DNA from 4 places in the Enterobacter sp. K510 genome. Region 2 is predicted to be linked to each of the others. Evidence: predicted binding sites of a transcription regulator. Region 2 holds the regulator's gene; each other region holds the start of a gene.
What was found. Region 2 encodes CRP, which controls carbon source genes, mostly activating them, when cyclic AMP is high. Its sites were predicted from a motif close to ATGTGANNNNNNTCACAT; they were not measured.
Positions count from the first base shown of each region.

Region 1: udp (uridine phosphorylase) is a predicted target of CRP. The motif match lies at 1,509-1,526, and genes of this name have one in related genera.
Region 3: epd (erythrose-4-phosphate dehydrogenase) is a predicted target of CRP. The motif match lies at 1,264-1,281, and genes of this name have one in related genera.
Region 4: aaeR (HTH-type transcriptional activator AaeR) is a predicted target of CRP. The motif match lies at 1,141-1,158, and genes of this name have one in related genera.

Region 1 is NZ_JBNRLQ010000014.1:100,967-103,169, reverse strand. Features, by position in the region: gene rmuC (DNA recombination protein RmuC) at 1-478, opposite strand, end outside; gene udp (uridine phosphorylase) at 624-1,385, opposite strand; gene ACQUTD_RS20205 (dienelactone hydrolase family protein) at 1,654-2,203, shown strand, end outside.
Region 2 is NZ_JBNRLQ010000005.1:364,430-366,632, reverse strand. Features, by position in the region: gene ACQUTD_RS11435 (phosphoribulokinase) at 1-301, shown strand, start outside; gene ACQUTD_RS11430 (OsmC family protein) at 425-829, opposite strand; gene crp (cAMP-activated global transcriptional regulator CRP) at 1,135-1,767, shown strand; gene ACQUTD_RS11420 (YccS/YhfK family putative transporter) at 1,821-2,203, shown strand, end outside.
Region 3 is NZ_JBNRLQ010000001.1:335,942-338,144, forward strand. Features, by position in the region: gene pgk (phosphoglycerate kinase) at 1-2, opposite strand, end outside; gene epd (erythrose-4-phosphate dehydrogenase) at 51-1,070, opposite strand; gene ACQUTD_RS01535 (PCC domain-containing protein) at 1,443-1,862, shown strand; gene ACQUTD_RS01540 (ECF transporter S component) at 1,889-2,203, shown strand, end outside.
Region 4 is NZ_JBNRLQ010000013.1:37,853-40,055, forward strand. Features, by position in the region: gene tldD (metalloprotease TldD) at 1-146, shown strand, start outside; gene aaeR (HTH-type transcriptional activator AaeR) at 194-1,123, opposite strand; gene aaeX (p-hydroxybenzoic acid efflux pump operon protein AaeX) at 1,301-1,504, shown strand; gene aaeA (p-hydroxybenzoic acid efflux pump subunit AaeA) at 1,512-2,203, shown strand, end outside.

The DNA.
Region 1 (2,203 bases), on a different contig from region 2:
TGTCCTGTACCTGACGACGAAAACCGTCCAGCTGTTCGCGCAGCGGCGTCAGTAAACTGCCGAGGCTCTGGCGGTTCTGCTCATCCACCCGGCGGTTGCTCTGTTCAAAAATGCGGTTGGCGAGGTTTTCGAACTGCTCGCTGAGGCGCTGTTCACTGTTGATCATCTGGCGGATTTTGTCTTCCGCATGCAGTTGGGTGGATTCAAGACGGGTGGTGACTTCGCGCAGATCGGCTTCCAGCGAGGTATTAATTTCCCGCAGGCTGCGCAGTTCGTTATTCAGCAGTTCGCACTCGTTGCGCCAGTGCTGGTTCTGCGCCAGCTGTTGTCTGGCCGCGCTTAATTCGATGTCCAGTTCCCGGCGATCTTCGAGCAGATCGGCCCGCAGCTGATCGGCGCGCGATTTCATGGCCAGCCATCCCAGCATGACGCCGCCCAGCAGCGCTGCCGCCACGCTTAACAGTATTGAAATATCCACATCTTCCCCTGCAAAAATCACTGTCCGGTGCAAAGTAAGATTGTGCTGTACAGATGTCCACCTGGGAAGGGATTTCCTGCGAGGCGCTACGCAAAAAGAAAGGGCCGAGTGGATCGGCCCTGGAAATGGAGGTAAAAAACGCGAACTACAGCAGGCGACGCGCCGCTTCCACCACGATTTTCACCGCGTGGCTTTCGGTCTGCTTCATGGTTTCCGCGTTCGGGATCTCCTGCTGGGTGCGGTTAACGATCACGCCCGCCACCATACCGGCGCGCAGACCCTGGCTTGAGCACATGGTCAGCAGCGTGGCGGATTCCATTTCGTAGTTCATTACGCCCATGGACTGCCACTCTTCCATGGAGCCTTTGTAGCGTTTTACCACGCGGCCAGAGAAGGTGTCATAACGTTCCTGACCCGGATAGAAAGTGTCGGAAGAAGCAGTCACGCCGATGTGCGTGGTAGCGCCGACGGATTTCGCTGCCTCGACCAGCGCCGTGGTGCAGGCAAAATCAGCGACGGCCGGGTATTCCATTGGCGCAAAGTGCAGGCTGGCGCCGTCAAGGCGTACAGAGGCGGTGGTCACCAGTACGTCGCCGACGTTAATGTGCGGCTGGATCGCCCCGGTGGTGCCGACGCGCAGGAAAGTACGAATGCCCAGCTGCGCCAGCTCTTCCACGGCGATAGAGGTGGACGGGCCGCCGATACCGGTGGAGCACACGATCACCGGCTTGCCGTCCAGCTCTGCACGCCAGGAGGTGAATTCGCGGTGCGATGCCAGCTTAACCGGCTTATCCATCAGCGCGGCGATCTTTTCCACTCGCTCCGGGTCGCCAGGGACGATGGCAAGCGTAGCCCCTTGTAAATCGTTTTTAGTGAGGCCGAGGTGAAAAACATCAGACTGTGACATAGGTGACTCCTCTGTAGATCGGTTTGTCAGAAGTAGCAAAAAGGTACTTTACAGAAGCTGCACGTTAAATTTCGTGACAACCATCACCGCCAATAAAATTGTTTGCAGTGGTTTTCCATAAAATAGTGATACACATCACATTAACATGTTCGTCAGGCGGGCACTTCTCAAAAGATAGCCGCTTTCGTGAGCGCTGTATTTTAGACGGCTGACTATAGTTATTTATTGCGCTACTTTTTTGCACCACTACAAGGGTACGGAGATCGCCATGACCACTGACAAACAACCCGGCTTTGCCCCTGCTGCTTCGCCCCATGCATCCACCGCCATCACGACTGCTGACGACGGTATTGTCGCGGGTCTGACGTCCATCCCCTCGCGGGGAGACAATATGCCTGCCTACCACGCCCGTCCGGCAGAGGCTGCCGGCGCGCTGCCGGTGGTGATTGTCATCCAGGAAATTTTTGGCGTGCATGAGCACATCCGCGATCTCTGCCGTCGCCTGGCGAAGGAAGGCTATCTTGCCGTGGCGCCGGAGCTCTATTTCCGTCAGGGGGATCCGAATGCGTATGACGATATTCCGACCCTGTTCAGCGAACTGGTTTCAAAGGTGCCGGACGCACAGGTGCTGGCGGATCTGGATCACGTCGCCAACTGGGCTGCGCGCAACGGCGGCGATCCGCACCGCCTGCTGGCGACCGGCTTTTGCTGGGGCGGCCGCATCGCCTGGCTGTATGCCGCGCACAATCCGCAGTTGAAAGCGGCGGTGGCGTGGTACGGCAAACTGGTGGGGGATAAAACCATGAACTCGCCGTCGC
Region 2 (2,203 bases):
CATCAACTTTATTACGCCGCAGTTTTCCCGCACGCACATTAACTTCCAGCGCGTGCCGACCGTGGATACTTCCAACCCCTTCGCCGCGAAAGCGATCCCGTCGCTGGACGAAAGCTTTGTGGTGATCCATTTCCGTAATCTGGAAGGCATCGATTTTCCCTGGCTGCTGGCGATGTTGCAGGGCTCATTCATTTCCCACATCAATACATTAGTGGTGCCGGGCGGAAAAATGGGGCTGGCGATGGAGCTGATCATGCTGCCGCTGGTGCAGCGGCTGATGGAAGGCAAGAAAATCGAGTGATTTTTGTGTGCCGGATGGCGGCGTGAACGCCTTATCCGGCCTACAGATTAAGCTTTTGTAGGTCGGATAAGCGTAGCGCCATCCGGCAGGGTTAGCGCAGCGCCACCCGACGCGCACCAAAAATCACCCCTCAATCACCTCAAACGAATGGGTGATATTGGCGGCTTTTTCCAGCATCAGCGCCACCGAGCAATACTTCTCTGCCGACAGATCCACCGCGCGGGAGACCGCCGCTTCTTTCAGCGCTTTGCCGGTGACGATAAAGTGCAGATTGATGTGCGTGAACAGGCGCGGCGCCTCTTCACGGCGCTCGGAGGTCAGTTTGACTTCGCAATCCGTCACATCGTGACGCCCTTTTTGCAGAATGGATACCACGTCAATGGCGCTGCATCCCCCGGCGGCCATCAGCACCATCTCCATCGGGCTTGGCGCTTTATCGCCTGAGTTGCCGTCCATCAGGATCTGGTGGCCTGAAGCGGACTCGCCCATGAACGTTAAACCTTCTACCCATTTGACTCTTGCTTGCATTTTATTCGCTCCGGCGCGGTAAATTTCCCTTCAGATTACGCGCACATAACAATTCTCGCAACGGAAGGCGACCTGCATCATGCTGAAGCGAGACACCAGGAGACACACAGCAAAAGCTATGCTAAAACATTCTGGCTGCTACAGTGATACATTGACGTTGCACATGTATGCAGACGACATCAAACATTAAAGGCTGGATTTTCGAACGGCCACTTCCCGGGAACAGGGAAGCATATGATTGCAACCCCAGAGGCAGAGTGTTCATCCTGGCTCTGGAGCCAGCTTATAACAGAGGATAACCGCGCATGGTGCTTGGCAAACCGCAAACAGACCCGACTCTCGAATGGTTCTTGTCTCATTGCCATATTCATAAGTACCCGTCGAAGAGCACGCTGATTCACCAGGGTGAAAAAGCGGAAACGTTGTATTACATCGTTAAAGGCTCAGTGGCAGTGCTCATCAAGGATGAAGAAGGTAAAGAGATGATCCTCTCTTACCTCAACCAGGGAGATTTTATCGGTGAACTGGGCCTGTTTGAAGAAGGTCAGGAGCGCAGTGCCTGGGTACGTGCTAAAACCGCTTGTGAAGTGGCAGAAATCTCGTATAAAAAATTCCGTCAGCTTATCCAGGTGAACCCGGATATTCTGATGCGCCTGTCTTCCCAGATGGCGCGCCGCCTGCAGGTGACGTCCGAGAAAGTGGGTAACCTCGCCTTCCTCGACGTGACTGGCCGCATCGCGCAGACGCTGCTGAACCTGGCCAAACAGCCGGACGCCATGACCCATCCGGACGGTATGCAGATTAAAATCACCCGTCAGGAAATCGGCCAGATCGTTGGCTGCTCCCGTGAAACCGTCGGCCGCATCCTGAAGATGCTGGAAGATCAAAACCTGATCTCTGCGCACGGTAAAACCATTGTGGTTTACGGAACCCGCTAAGCCCCTCAAACGGCGTATTGCATCTGCGAGACGCCGTTTTTGTTTGCATTCTCATGTGGCGCAGGCTGATCTATCACCCGGAAATTAACTACGCCCTGCGACAAACGCTGGTGTTGTGTCTCCCTGTGGCCATCGGCCTCGCCTTCGGGCACCTGCAACAGGGGCTGCTGTTTTCACTCGTTCCTGCCTGCTGCAACATTGCCGGGCTCGATACCCCCCATAAACGCTTTTTCAAACGCCTGATCGTGGGCGGCTCGCTGTTTGCGGGCTGTAGCCTGGCGGTGCAGCTACTGCTGGCGGAGAATATCGCCCTGCCGCTGATCCTCGGCGGGCTGGCGCTGCTGCTTGGCGTCACGGCGGAGATCAGCGCCCTGCACGCGCGCCTGCTGCCGGCGTCTTTGATCGCCGCCATCTTTACCTTAAGCCTTGCCGGAAA
Region 3 (2,203 bases), on a different contig from region 2:
ATGGTGAATCCTCTCGTTTTTTTTAAAGTTTGGCAGATGCAATGTGCATCTCACCTGAAACCAGTCGCTGCCATGGCTAACGTCGTGTCGAGCATTCGGTTAGCAAAGCCCCATTCATTATCACACCACACCAGCGTTTTGATGAGGTGCGCCCCACTGACCCGCGTCTGCGTACCATCCACAATGGCACTGTGCGGATCGTGGTTAAAATCTGCTGAGACCAACGGTAATTCCGTATAGTCAACTATACCATGAAATGCACCCTGTGCCGCTTTTTGCAGCAACAGGTTGACTTCTATGGCTTTTACCGGTTGCTTCACCGTGACGCTTAAGTCGATTGCGGTGACGTTTATCGTCGGCACACGCACGGAAATGGCTTCGAATTTATCTTCAAACTGCGGGAAGAAACGGGTGATGCCCGCCGCGAGTTTGGTATCGACCGGGATGATGGACTGGCTGGCGGCGCGCGTGCGGCGCAGATCCGCGTGCCAGGCGTCGATCACCGGCTGATCGTTCATCGCCGAATGGATCGTCGTTACCGTGCCGGAATCAATGCCGTAAGCGTCATCAAGAAGTTTGATCACCGGAATAATGCAGTTAGTGGTACAGGAGGCGTTAGATACAATGCGGTCATCTTCACGCAAGGTATGCTGATTTACGCCAAAGACCACGGTGGCGTCGAGATCGTGGCTGCCGGGATGCGAAAACAGCACCTTTTTAGCGCCTGCCGCCAGATGCGCTTCGCCGTGCTGGCGATTGCCGTACACGCCGGTGCAGTCGAGCACCACATCCACGCCCAGCTCACGCCAGGGCAGCGCCTCAATGGTTTCCTGATGCAGCAGGCGGATGGCGTCATCGCCGATATACAGCAGTTCGCGTTCCTGACGGACATCCCATGCGAAACGCCCGTGGGTGGTGTCATATTTCAACAAATGCGCCATGCCCGCAGCATCCGCCAGTTCATTGATTGCCACCACGCTCACTTCCGCACGACGCCCGGATTCATATAAAGCACGAACCACGTTACGCCCGATGCGACCGAAGCCATTTATCGCCACGCGTACGGTCATAGATCTCCTGCAAGGCTGTCCCTGATTTGCTGTGGCTGACAGAATAATGCAGCGGCACAACAAGGGAAACCTTACCTGTCGCAAACTGCGACCTGTTAATATTTTGTCGAAAATTTAATCGACTGAAACGCTTCAGCTAGAATAAGCGAAACGCGGAATAAAAGGAATCGACGCCCGGCGATGAACGACAGTAATCTGATCTGCATCACACTTTTACCCCCTCACGCTGCGGCCATCCTTTCCCGTAACGGGCATTTCTAAAGAATAAAAGCGTCATAACGGCGGAATATTTTAATGATATACATCAGTACACAGAACCGCCGTCACTCTTAATATTCGGCTCACGTCCGAGTTTCGGAGTTTACTCATCCCATGAATCAGTCCATTGCCTCTGCGGCGCGGTTTTACGCGCTGCGCCTCGCTCCCGGTCAGGAGCTGTTAACGGAATTACGTCAGTTTATGGCCCTTCACGGGCTACAGGCCGCATGGATTGCCGGCGCTACCGGCAGCCTGACGGAGGTCGCCCTGCGCTATGCGGGCCGCGATGAAAGCACCCGGCTTACCGGCACCTACGAACTCATCTCGCTGTCCGGCACGCTGGAATTAACGGGGGAGCATCTGCACCTGAGCATTGCCGACGAACAGGGCACGCTGCTGGGCGGTCACGTTATGTCCGGCTGCACGGTGCGCACCACCCTGGAACTGGTGATTGGCGAACTGACGGCGCTGTCGTTTTCGCGCCAGCCCTGCCCGCTCTCCGGCTATGACGAACTCGTTGTCCATTCCTGTTAACTGTCGCTTAAATCAAAGAGGTTGCTATGGCGCGTCGCCCACTCTCCAGCCAGACGCTGGTTCTGATCGTTATTTCCGTCGCCATCAATATGATCGGCGGGCAGCTTATCAGTATGCTCAGGCTGCCGATTTTTCTTGATTCCATCGGCACGCTGCTGAGCGCTGTCCTGCTGGGGCCGGTTGTCGGCATGCTGACCGGTTTACTCACTAACCTGCTGTGGGGATTATTAACCGATCCCATTGCCGCCGCCTTTGCACCGGTGGCGATGGTGATAGGCCTGACGGCAGGCTGGCTGGCGCGGCTCGGCTGGTTCCGCACCCTGCCCAGGGTCATTGTCAGC
Region 4 (2,203 bases), on a different contig from region 2:
CCATGCAGCAGGTGTCGATGGTCGGTAACGATCTGCAACTCGACAGCGGCGTGGGCGTATGCGGTAAGGAAGGGCAGAGCCTGCCGGTCGGTGTGGGTCAGCCGACGCTGAAAGTGGATAACCTGACCGTGGGCGGTACGGCGTAATTTATTGCGTGAAATTGCCCGGCGGCGCTGCGCTTGCCGGGCCTACATCATTTCTCTTTCGCCCGTCCGCGCATCGCCTGAAACAAATTGGCGACCTCAACAAAATAATCCGTCAGATAGTTAATACAGACCTGCACCTTGAGCGGCAGCTTGTCCTTTTCGGTATAAAGCGCGTAAACCGGGCGTGGATCTGACTGGTAGCGCGGAAATAAGATCTCCAGCGTGCCGCGGTTGATCTCATCGATCACCCACATCAGCGGCACATAGGCCACTCCGGCCCCGGCGGTCAGCCAGCGGGTGAGCGTCATCGGATCGTTAGTGACAAAACGGCCCTGCGGGATCAGGCGCGTGGATAGCCCTTCAGGGGCGATCAGCTCGAATTCGTTATCCGGGCGCACGCTGTACTCCAGCCAGGAGTGGTTGCTCAGATCGGCGGGTTTTTCAGGAATGCCGTACTGCGCCAGATAGCTTTTCGCAGCGCACACCACCATCGGCATCGCCCCCAGACGGCGGGAAAAAAGGCTCGAATCCTGCAATGCCCCCACGCGGATCACCACGTCCAGCCCGTCGGCAATAAGATCGGGCGCGGGGATGCCCGTCACCAGATTCACCGTCAGGCCGGGGTAATCCTTCAGCATCCGGGCAGTCATCCCGGCGAGGACATTTTGCGCCATGGTTGAAGAACAGCCGATGCGCAGCGTACCGATGGGCGTGTTATTAAAAGCGTAGAGCTGTTCATGCACGTCCTGTACTTCATGCAGCATCCGTCGGCAGCCCTGATAATAAATTTTACCGGCTTCGGTCAGCGCCAGGCTGCGGGTGCTGCGGTTGAGCAACTTCACCTGCAACTCATCTTCCAGCTTCGAGACGGTCTGGCTGATAGAGGAGACGCTCATATGCAGCTGTCGCGCGGCGGCGGTGAACGAACCCAGTTCGACGACGCGGGCGAACACCGACATGCGTTTTAATCGTTCCATTTTTCACTCTGGCTTAAAAGTGATTTAGATCACACTATATAGATGACAGCATAACAGTTACGCTAATATATAGTTAGCTGAATAATAGATACGTCACTCTCGCCTGGCCTTTCTGGCCCTAATTCCTGCGGTGACGTGAATAATAATTGTCTCCTGCATGCGTTAATCAAGGTCAACATGAGTCTGTTTCCCGTGGTCGTGGTGTTCGGTCTGTCGTTCCCACCGATATTCTTTGAGTTACTTATATCACTGGCGCTGTTCTGGCTGGTGCGCCGTCTGCTGCTCCCGACAGGGATCTATGACTTTGTCTGGCACCCGGCATTGTTTAATACAGCGCTATATTGCTGCTTATTTTATTTACTGACGCGCCTGTTCGACTGAGGTAGATGTGAAAACACTAACAAGAAATTTTACCCGTACCGCCATCACCCTGGTGATGGTTATTCTGGCATTCATCGCCATCTTTCGCGCATGGGTCTATTACACCGAATCGCCGTGGACGCGTGACGCGCGTTTTAGCGCCGATGTGGTCGCCATCGCGCCGGATGTCGCGGGGCTGATCACCGATGTGAAGGTTCACGATAACCAGCTGGTGCAGAAAGACCAAGTGCTGTTCACCATCGACCGGCCGCGCTATCAAAAAGCCGTCGAAGAAGCCGAGGCTGACGTGGCGTACTACCGCGCGCTGGCCAGTGAAAAGCGCCGCGAAGCCGGACGTCGTAATAAATTAGGCATCCAGGCGATGTCACGCGAGGAGATCGACCAGTCCAACAACGTCTTGCAGACGGTGATCCACCAGCAGGCGAAAGCGCAGGCGACGCTGGATCTGGCAAAACTCGATCTCGAACGTACCGTTATCCGCGCCCCGGCGGCAGGCTGGGTGACCAACCTGAACGTTTATACCGGGGAATTTATAACCCGCGGTTCGACGGCGGTGGCGCTGGTCAAACAAAATTCATTTTATGTACTCGCCTATATGGAAGAGACCAAGCTGGAAGGTGTACGTACCGGCTATCGCGCCGAAATTACGCCGCTGGGCAGTAACCGGGTGCTTAAAGGCACGGTGGACAGCGTCGCCGC